Regions from separate parts of the Sphingobacterium sp. JUb20 genome, predicted to be linked through region 1. Evidence: riboswitches for the same ligand, from Rfam matches in the RefSeq annotation. Region 1 holds a riboswitch; the other holds the start of a gene.

Region 1 (4,950 bases):
AGGCTACTTGCAAAGTGCCTGTCACAGAAAACTGTACCACCTGAACATCTGAGGCTATTTTTGAAATAATATCTCCCTTTCTTTGTCCATTAAAATAACCTAAATGCAGATCCATCACATTATTAAAAACCGTTTTCCGTAAATTCAATAAAGTATGAATACGTAAGTTTTCCATGATTCTTTGAGATAAGTAACGGAATAAATTACTAATGAATACAGAAAATACAATAACGATACAAACATATTTTAACGCTCCATAAGGCCCTAATTCTTGATTTGCTAAACTTGCATAGTAATTAAAATAGCCAAGAATGTCAAATCCTTCAGGTTTTACTAATACTGTGTGAGCAGAAACTTGCTCCGTATTAAAAAGTGTTTGCAATAAAGGAGCTAACAAGGCCAAGTTTAATGTACTGAATACAACTGTAATTAATGTACAGATAATATACGGAATAGCATATTTCTCAATGGGTTTGGCAAAAGAAAGTAATCTAAAGTATGTTTTCATTTATGATATTAAGGTAGCAAAAATACTAAAATTACGCGCAATATATAAGGAATACTTTAAAGGAATGAAATCTTGCACTTGGATGATATTAAAAATTTAATTCAATAAACACCAATTTAAACGACATTATACTAGTATTTTAATAGAAAAAGCCTAATTTAGTCCTTGTAAATTGTAAAATACCAGAACATAATGCAAATAGAAGTTGCCAAAAGGTTGCAACAAACCGAAGAATATTATTTCTCAAAAAAATTAAGAGAGATTGATGAGCTCAATAAAGCAGGTGCTCGCGTGATTAATTTAGGCATCGGAAGCCCCGACTTACCTCCTCACCCTGAAGTTATTCAGACCTTGACGACAGAAGCGGCTAAAACCAATGTACATGGCTATCAGAACTATAAAGGTTCACCTATTTTGAGGCAAGCAATTGCAGATTGGTATCAACGTTATTATCAGGCAACATTCAATCCAAATACAGAAATTTTACCTTTAATAGGCTCTAAGGAAGGTATTGTTCACATTTGCATGACTTACTTACAAGAAGGTGATGAGGTTTTAATACCAAATCCGGGATATCCTGCGTATGCGGCAGCAGTACGGCTAAGTGGAGCCACGGCAATTACCTATGATTTATCTGAAGAAACAGATTGGTTACCTGATCTTAAAAAGCTTTCTGAAAACGATTTATCAAAAGTAAAATTAATGTGGATCAACTACCCGCATATGCCAACTGGTTCGAGTGCAAACGAAGGATTTTATCTTGAATTGATTGCTTTTGCAAAGGCAAACCATATTTTAATCTGCCACGACAATCCTTATAGTTTTATCTTGACAGACAGCCCTAAAAGCATTATGTCTATTGAAGGTGCAAAAGATGTTGCCTTGGAACTTAATTCATTAAGCAAATCCTCCAATATGGCCGGATGGCGAATCGGTATGTTAGTGGGTGCAGAGTCACGGATCAATGAAGTATTACGTTTTAAAAGCAACATGGATTCGGGAATGTTCTTACCAGCTCAATTAGCAGCGGCCAAGGCATTGCAGTTGGATCAAACATGGTATCAAGATTTAAATGCAATCTATCACGAAAGAAGACAGTTGGTTTTCGAAATCATGAACCTGTTGGGCTGTACATATAAAAAGAATCAGGTCGGTTTATTTGTGTGGGCCAAAATTCCAGATAATTACGAATCAGGCTACACGTTAAGTGATGAGGTGTTAGATCTATCACGTGTCTTTATTACTCCCGGAGGTATATTCGGAAGTGCTGGAAACACCTATATTAGAATAAGTTTATGTGCCTCAGTTGAAGTATTAAAAGAAGCAATTGCTAGAATAGAACAAGCAAAACAAACGAATTAAGATTGAAATAACATGATGAATATAGCCATTATTGGCGTCGGTTTAATTGGTGGCTCCGTCGCCATGAAACTAAAAGAAAAAAAATTCTGTGATCAGGTTTTTGGTATTGACAAAAGCGATGCTAATCTAACGAAAGCATTGCAAATAGGCTTCATTGATCAAAAGGCAACATTAGAGGAAGCTTTAGAAAAATGTAAAGTGATCATTCTCACAGCTCCAGTTGATGCGATAATCACATTAGCGCCCAAATTATTGGATCTCGTAAAAGATCAAGTCATCATTGACATGGGCTCTACCAAACTAAATATTTTACAGTTAATCTCGGAACACCCTAATCGTGGCCGCTATGTTGCCGCCCATCCAATGGCTGGTACCGAATATTCAGGCCCCGAAGCAGCATTACCAAATTTGTTTAAAGATAAAATGATGGTTTACGTTGAGGCATTTAAATCTGATGAAGATGCGTTCGAATTAACAGATTCCATTACCGAACAACTGGAAATGCGGACGTCATTTATGACTGCAGAGGAGCATGATACACACACAGCCTATGTTTCCCATATTTCTCACCTGACTTCTTTTGCTCTAGCGCTAACTGTTTTAGAGAAAGAGAAATCGCAGGGTCGAATATTTGAATTGGCAGGATCTGGTTTTGAATCAACGGTACGCTTAGCAAAAAGCTCACCGGATATGTGGACACCTATTTTCAAACAGAACAGAGTTAATGTACTCGAAGTGTTAGAGGAAAACATCAAGCAGCTGCAGGCTTTAAAAGATGCCATCCAAGATGAAAATTACACTCAATTACACAAATTGATTAAAAAATCAAATAAGATTAAACGTATTATTAAATAAAACCCACTTGCTCCAACTGGCAAAGGCGAATTATTGTTTCATACAAAGTAATGAGAAGAAAGCATAGGAACTCGCAAGGTTCCTATTTTCTTTTTTATAAAAAAAGATCACAGGATCATCGATCTGCTGTTGTCTGTTTAACACCGTTTGTTTCAGTTATATTGCTTTCAATTACTGATATGGATTTCATCCACGACGTATAAACATATCGGAATAAATAAATGCTGCCCCATCAACTACCAATACTTAAATAATAGTGAGAGCTTACGATCAATTACCAGTAGAATTAGAAGTATTTTCTAAGAAATAGCATAAAATATTTTGGTTTGTAAAAAGCAAGGCATATATTTGCAACGTAGTTCAAATAGAAATACATCTAATCAACACCTCTTAATCAGGTCTTGATTTATAAAGAAGTGGCGAGAGACTGGCTCAATGACCCACTGGCAACCTTCAAAATACGTTTGAAAAGGTGCCAATTCCTGTCCAAAGTAATATTGCTTTGGAGGATATAAATGAAACGACAAATGATAATAACATTACAACAAAACAAGAAGGTAAATTCTAGCACCAACGTAACAGATACAAATATTCCATCAAAACAGATGCGAATGCTTTTGCACATGTTTACGTTTTCTTGTTAATCAATCTTTTTTAAAATTTATTGATTTCAAGTACATATCCATGTGCACAATCTCACCCCTATTTTTTATTAACGAATCTTCAACTAATTAATTATAACTACAATGTCTACAAATAAAAATTTAAAATTCGAAACACTTCAAGTGCATGCTGGTCAAGTTGCCGATCCAACAACTGGAGCGCGTGCAGTACCTATATACCAAACCAGTTCATACGTATTTGAAAATGCAGAACATGGAGCAAACTTATTTGCATTAAAACAATTTGGAAACATCTATACACGTCTGATGAATCCAACAACAGATGTATTTGAGAAACGTATTGCTGCATTGGAAGGTGGTATCGCCGCTGTAGCAGTCGCTTCTGGACAGGCGGCACAATTCATTGCATTAAATAATATCGTAGAAGCTGGTGAAAATTTTGTTTCCAGCAGTAATGTATACGGTGGTACATATAATCAATTTAAAGTAGCATTTAAAAGAATTGGTATTGAAGTACGTTTTACTAAAGAAACAACCGCCGAGGAGTTTGAATCACTAATCGATGAAAACACAAAAGCTATATACTTAGAAACAATTGGAAACCCAAGTTACGATATTCCAGATTTTGATAAGATAGCAGCTGTCGCTAGAAAACATGACTTACCACTTATCGTAGACAATACTTTTGGAGCTGGTGGATATCTATTTAAACCTCTTGAACACGGCGCTTCTGTAGTTGTAGAGTCTGCAACAAAATGGATTGGTGGTCACGGTACAAGTATTGGTGGTGTCATTGTAGATGGTGGTACTTACAACTGGGGAAATGGTAAATTCAAACAGTTTTCTGAACCTTCAGAAGGCTACCATGGATTAGTTTTTTCAGATGTTTTTGGCGTTAATGGCCCATTTGGAAACATTCAATTTGCAATCCGCGCACGTGTTGAAGGACTACGTGATTTTGGACCAGCTATTTCACCCTTCAATTCATTCCAATTGATCCAGGGCTTAGAAACATTATCGCTTCGTGTTCAGCGTCATGTAGACAACACATTAGAAATTGCGAAATGGTTAGAAGCCCATCCGCAAGTGGAAAAAGTGAATTATCCAGGGTTAAAAAGCTCTCCTAGCTTTGCAAATGCGCAAAAATATTTAAAAAATGGATATGGTGCTGTTCTTTCATTCCAAATAAAAGGTGACGTGACAAAAGCCGATGCTTTTATTGATAGCTTAGAGCTAATAAGTCATCTCGCAAATGTGGGTGATACGAAGTCATTAATCATACACCCTGCGGCGACTACACATCAACAACTGAGCGAAGAAGCTCAAAAAGCTGCAGGTGTATTTGTAGGATTATTACGTCTATCTGTCGGTATCGAACATATTGACGATATCAAAGCAGATTTACAGCAGGCCTTCGATAAAATTAAATAATTTCAGATAGCACTATTATATAAAAGCGTAAAAAAAACTATGAGTAAGAAATTAACGATTGGAATGTTTGGATTCGGGGTTGTAGGACAAGGATTGTACGACATTATCAAGACTAAAAACTTAAATTTAGAAATTAAAAAATTTGTCATCAAGAATGCTGACAAAAAAAGA
Region 2 (4,950 bases), on a different contig from region 1:
GACAGAAAATGTTAGTTATACTTTGATCAGGCAGCATAAAAAAACTTCTTATACGCATCCTCCATATACAGAATCTGAGAATTTATCATGTAGCATATCGTAAAAACCGACATAGATGTGGACCTGATCTTCTTTAATAGAAAATTGTGTGTGTTCCCACAACATTTTTCCATCCGTAGAGATTGCTGCTCCTTCATTCCAAACGCAGGACTTTTCAATTACATAAGCGAGTACAATGACTGCAGCAGGATAACCCTTACAGGCATCTGTATTCCATTCGACATACAACTTATTGTCCCTACGTTCCACATTAATGAGCTGTGGAGGGACCATATCACCTCGAAATACCAACACTTTCTCCGGATTAACATAGGGCACATTTTCGGTGTCATAATCAATTGCATTGTGGAATAAATAAGATTGGGCCGATTGAAAAGTTCCGATACGACTGCCTTTGGGGGCAACGTTTTTATAGCCAAATGCGATCGGAGCTTTAAGGTGTCTCAGAAACTGGGATACTACCTTCATACGCATCCGATTAATAAGCGTCAATTCGCTAGGAGCCCTTTTCACAACTTGCGGAAGAGAGCGAATAATAGCCTGACCGTTTAATTCATAACCTACAATGCTTCCGACTTTACCAGAAAAGGGTCCATTTATCCCACCTTTTAAAATTGCCATAATGGTTTATTTATTTGAAAATTGGCTACAACAAAATATGCGTTTATATAAGTAACTATCTCGCAATTATAACTTGGTAAAAGAGAGGTTGTATTACCGCGGCTTAAACTCTAAAATACCTCTATAAACTCTTAAATATCATTTATACATTAATATAAGTTATTAACCTACAGAAGTTTTACTACGGTATATTTTACCTTCAGCTTCACTCCATATTAAGGTAAAGCATTTCCACTACATGCCCATATATCAAATGAAAAACTAGTACACTTTAAACTTTGATCCAAAGGACCTCACAAATGCACTGGATTAATATCAGACGCATTGTAATTATAAAAGACACATTTATTAAGGTGGCCTATGCTACATTTCATTGAGCTACTCAGTCCATTGACGACATATAAAAAGGTAATTCGACACTTTCATTAACTAAACGGCCTTCATCAAGTATATCCATAACGATTATACCTTTGTAATACGGTTTATTGTATCTTTCATCCGATACTTTTTGGATACTGGTAAATTTACCCCTCGTTTGAAAACGCTTCCAGTTTTGATCAAGGGATCCATAAGATTCCTCCAACATAAACAGTCCGGTATATTCCCAGTACTTAACACTGTATAATGGATTAGTGTCATCAAAGTCAATCTCCTGGCCTACCAATTTTGAAATATCGCTTTCCAGCTTCAAATTTATAAATTGACCAGAATTGGAGTGAGCAACATATGTATAGTAGTTGTACTGGTCCGATCTACCTGGATTAACAGTTGATTTAGTAGAAGATGAGTACATAGAGAAAAAATTAAAAGCAGGTTTCACTGTCATTACATCAAGGATCAATGCTTCGCACGGTGCATATTCAATGGCGTGCAGATCTACTTTACCAGTCAGTCCTCGTTCTTGCTCATTGTTTTTATAAACTTTTCCACTAAAAGAAAAAGATAATCGACCGCCTGCTTTTTCATATTTAAAATCCGCGATTTGAAAAGATTTCTCTGGCTGAAGATGTGGAGCAAAATAGTTACCATCAGCTGAAGAATTTTGTTTGAAATACTGAACCTTGGCTAATGCTCCATTAGAAAGTAAAGTTAATTTCAATTGTGAATAAGTACCATCAGACTCCTTTACGCTCGTAATAAGATTGATCTGTCCACAATTGTCCAAATTATAGTCGTACTTCACTTTTCCTCTGACAGGATGATTATTGTCAGAGAAGACGATACTCATGTTTGATAGGGGATCAATTTCTTCTGATTTCTTGCAACTAACAATAAGCAGTGCGCAAAAAAATAGCAATAAAAGCAGATATTTCTTCATTAAATCAATATTAGTTTCATTAAAATATTAAAACATTTATGTAAAATATATTTTACAATTTAAAAATAACCAAAAATTAATTCAATATCAAATTTAATTTTCCTAATGAAGAGATAATATATTAATAACAGTGTAACTTACTAAAGGTTTATCCACCCTTTTTGATGGTTGGATCGTCAAGTATGCTTTTATGTCTCGTTCATCCAACTAAGTTTTGATAAAAATAATATTGGCAGTAAATTTGAAATTATCTTGAAACGGCGAATAATAAAATGAAACAAAACAAATATGATGATCCTAGCTTCTTTGAAAGCTATGGAAAGATGCAACGTTCTATAGATGGTTTAAATGCTGCTGGAGAATGGCATGTTTTACAGAAAATGTTACCCGATTTCCAAAATAAGAAAGTGCTTGATCTAGGTTGCGGATATGGATTGCACTGCATTTATGCTAAGCAAAAAGGGGCTAAAAATGTAATTGGAATTGACTTATCTCAAAAAATGATTGATAAAGCAAAAGAGCATTCCAAAAACTTTGAAATTGAATATAAAAAAATGGCCATCGAGGATATTAATTTTGACCATGAAGAATTTGACGTCGTTATTAGTTCACTTGCATTCCATTACCTAAAAGATTTAAGAAGTGTTTTTATGAAAATAAATCAAATTCTTAAAAAAGGAGGAAGTTTTGTCTTTTCAATGGAGCACCCTGCTTTTACTTCAAGAGCTGAACAGGATTGGTTTAAGGATGAAAATGGAAATCGTCTGCATTGGCCGATGGACAATTATCAGGAAGAAGGTCAAAGAAACACTCGATTTCTTGGACACGAGGTAACTAAATACCATCGAAATTTAGAAACTATCATCAACACAGTTATTAAATCTAATTTTGATATTCAACAAATATCGGAACCCAAACCTTCAGAGGAAGTTTTAAAAATTTATCCGGAAATGAAAGACGAGATGAGAAGGCCAATATTTATTATAATTGCTGCCATAAAGAAATAATAATCGGATCGACATCATTCATAAAATTCTCATCATGAATTAATTATTTTAAAATAAATTTTGAAACAAAATAAAATCTACTAACTTTGTAGAGTATTCAGAATTGCACGTTGCAATACCAACCGAGTTACATAACCGCGGTGGTAAATTAATATGGGTTTCGACCAAAAATATCTGGATACAGTTTATGGTTTAATCCTTTAAATTTTTAAATTGTATGTCAACACCAAATCTTTATCAACATTTACTGGAAAAATTCAGTTATTATTCAATCAACGAACTGATACAGCTCAACAATGATACGGTATCGGAAAAAGGTTGGGGTTCTTCCAAATCTACATTCCGCACTGCGCTCATAAGTACTTTTTCTAAAAGAGGGCTAGATCTTTCCAACATCATTTCTAGAGAAGATGGTTTTACTTCCGTAAAGTATGTCGCAGTAAGATTAGAGGAAAATACGCTTATCCCGATTCTCCAATAAGAGCAAAGACAGCTTTAAAATTGCGTATTCACTCAGCGCTAAAAAGGTTAAATAGCCCTTCCTTTTTGAGCACTGAGTGAAGCTTTTTTTATCCAACTAATTCTATATAATTTTCAGTCACTAATATCAATGCTATGCTTTTTTTAATGCGTTAAGATAGTATTTTATAATTTCTCCAATTCCCTTCAATAGTTTAACACAAAGTGATATCGCGTCATTCTGAACAATTGCTTCACCTTGTTTTCTTTCTCCAATACTTTATTTAATATGTTAAATGATCTTAGATTTTGTATCTTGCCTGTTCATATTCGTATTCTTTATGAAAAAAAAATCTTTAATAACGCTTTCCATTTTATTATGCGCTTCGGCATCAATAGCTCAGGAAAACAAAGAAACCAAAATGGTTCTTAATATGGAAAACACCGCAAAAGCACCATTAGATCCGCAGACACTTTGGAAATTAGGCCGTGTTTCTGGAGAAGGAATTTCAACAGATGGAAAAACTTTAGTATATGGTGTCTCTAATTATGCTATAGAAACAAACAGTTCGGAAAAAAACCTTTACACATTATCCCTAGAAACAGGTAACACAGCTCCTCTAACAAGTGAAAAGGGCGGTGAGTCTGTCGTACAGATTACAGAAAATGGCGATATCATTTACTTGTTCAAAGGGCAACTTTGGAAAAAGAATAGATATAAAGGTGAAGCTATACAATTGACACAAAGCGAAACTGATCTAGAAAATGTAATACTATCTCCAAATGGTCAATATATTTTATTTAGCAAAGCAGTTTTAATCAAAAAATATCACAGTACCGACAAATATCCTGATTTACCAAAATCTGACGCTTATGTTTTTGACAATCTTGACTACCGTCATTGGGACACGTTCAATAATGGAAAATTCAATCATCCATTTGTAGCCAGCTATAACAACGGTAAGATTGGCGAAGCAATTGATTTATTGCAGGATGAGCCTTTCTATAGCCCTCAAATGCCATTTGGCGGTTCTGAAGATTTTGAATGGACACCAGATAGTAAAGCTGTGCTATATGTCAGTAAAAAAAGGTTTGGAACAGAGTATGCCGTGAGTACAAATACGGATATCTACCGCTATGATCTTACTTCTAAGCAAACAACAAATCTGACTGAGGGTATGAATGGCTATGATACCAACCCGACTTACAGTCCAGATGGAACTAAGTTAACTTGGCTAAGTATGAAAAAAGATGGTTACGAAGCCGATAAAAATGATATCATTATTTTCGATAAAGCATCATCTCAGCGTTTAAATCTTACTGCACATTGGGACGGCACAGTAAACTCTTTCATATGGAGCAAGGACAATCGCAAGATTTATTTTGTAGCACCATCCAGAGGTACCGTACAACTTTTCGAACTGACTGTTCCTACTAATTTAAAAAACAAATCTTTAGCATCGATTAAACAAATCTCTGAAGGAA

Evidence for each region. A riboswitch is a leader RNA that binds a small molecule or an ion and turns the genes downstream of it on or off. The one in region 1 is predicted to bind S-adenosylmethionine.
Region 2: it holds a riboswitch for S-adenosylmethionine, as region 1 does, so the genes downstream of both, EDF66_RS20105 (hypothetical protein) here and EDF66_RS23440 (O-acetylhomoserine aminocarboxypropyltransferase/cysteine synthase family protein) in region 1, are expected to answer to the same signal.

Annotation. Positions count from the first base shown of each region.
Region 1 is NZ_SLYV01000018.1:13,854-18,803, forward strand. Features, by position in the region: gene EDF66_RS23425 (ABC transporter ATP-binding protein) at 1-508, opposite strand, end outside; gene EDF66_RS23430 (pyridoxal phosphate-dependent aminotransferase) at 701-1,870, shown strand; gene EDF66_RS23435 (prephenate dehydrogenase) at 1,883-2,725, shown strand; SAM riboswitch class I at 3,129-3,243, shown strand; gene EDF66_RS23440 (O-acetylhomoserine aminocarboxypropyltransferase/cysteine synthase family protein) at 3,472-4,779, shown strand; gene EDF66_RS23445 (homoserine dehydrogenase) at 4,819-4,950, shown strand, end outside.
Region 2 is NZ_SLYV01000012.1:183,995-188,944, forward strand. Features, by position in the region: gene EDF66_RS20090 (DUF6266 family protein) at 49-681, opposite strand; gene EDF66_RS20095 (hypothetical protein) at 1,064-1,909, opposite strand; gene EDF66_RS20100 (class I SAM-dependent methyltransferase) at 2,272-3,006, shown strand; SAM-I-IV-variant riboswitch at 3,095-3,188, shown strand; gene EDF66_RS20105 (hypothetical protein) at 3,224-3,487, shown strand; gene EDF66_RS20110 (S9 family peptidase) at 3,807-4,950, shown strand, end outside.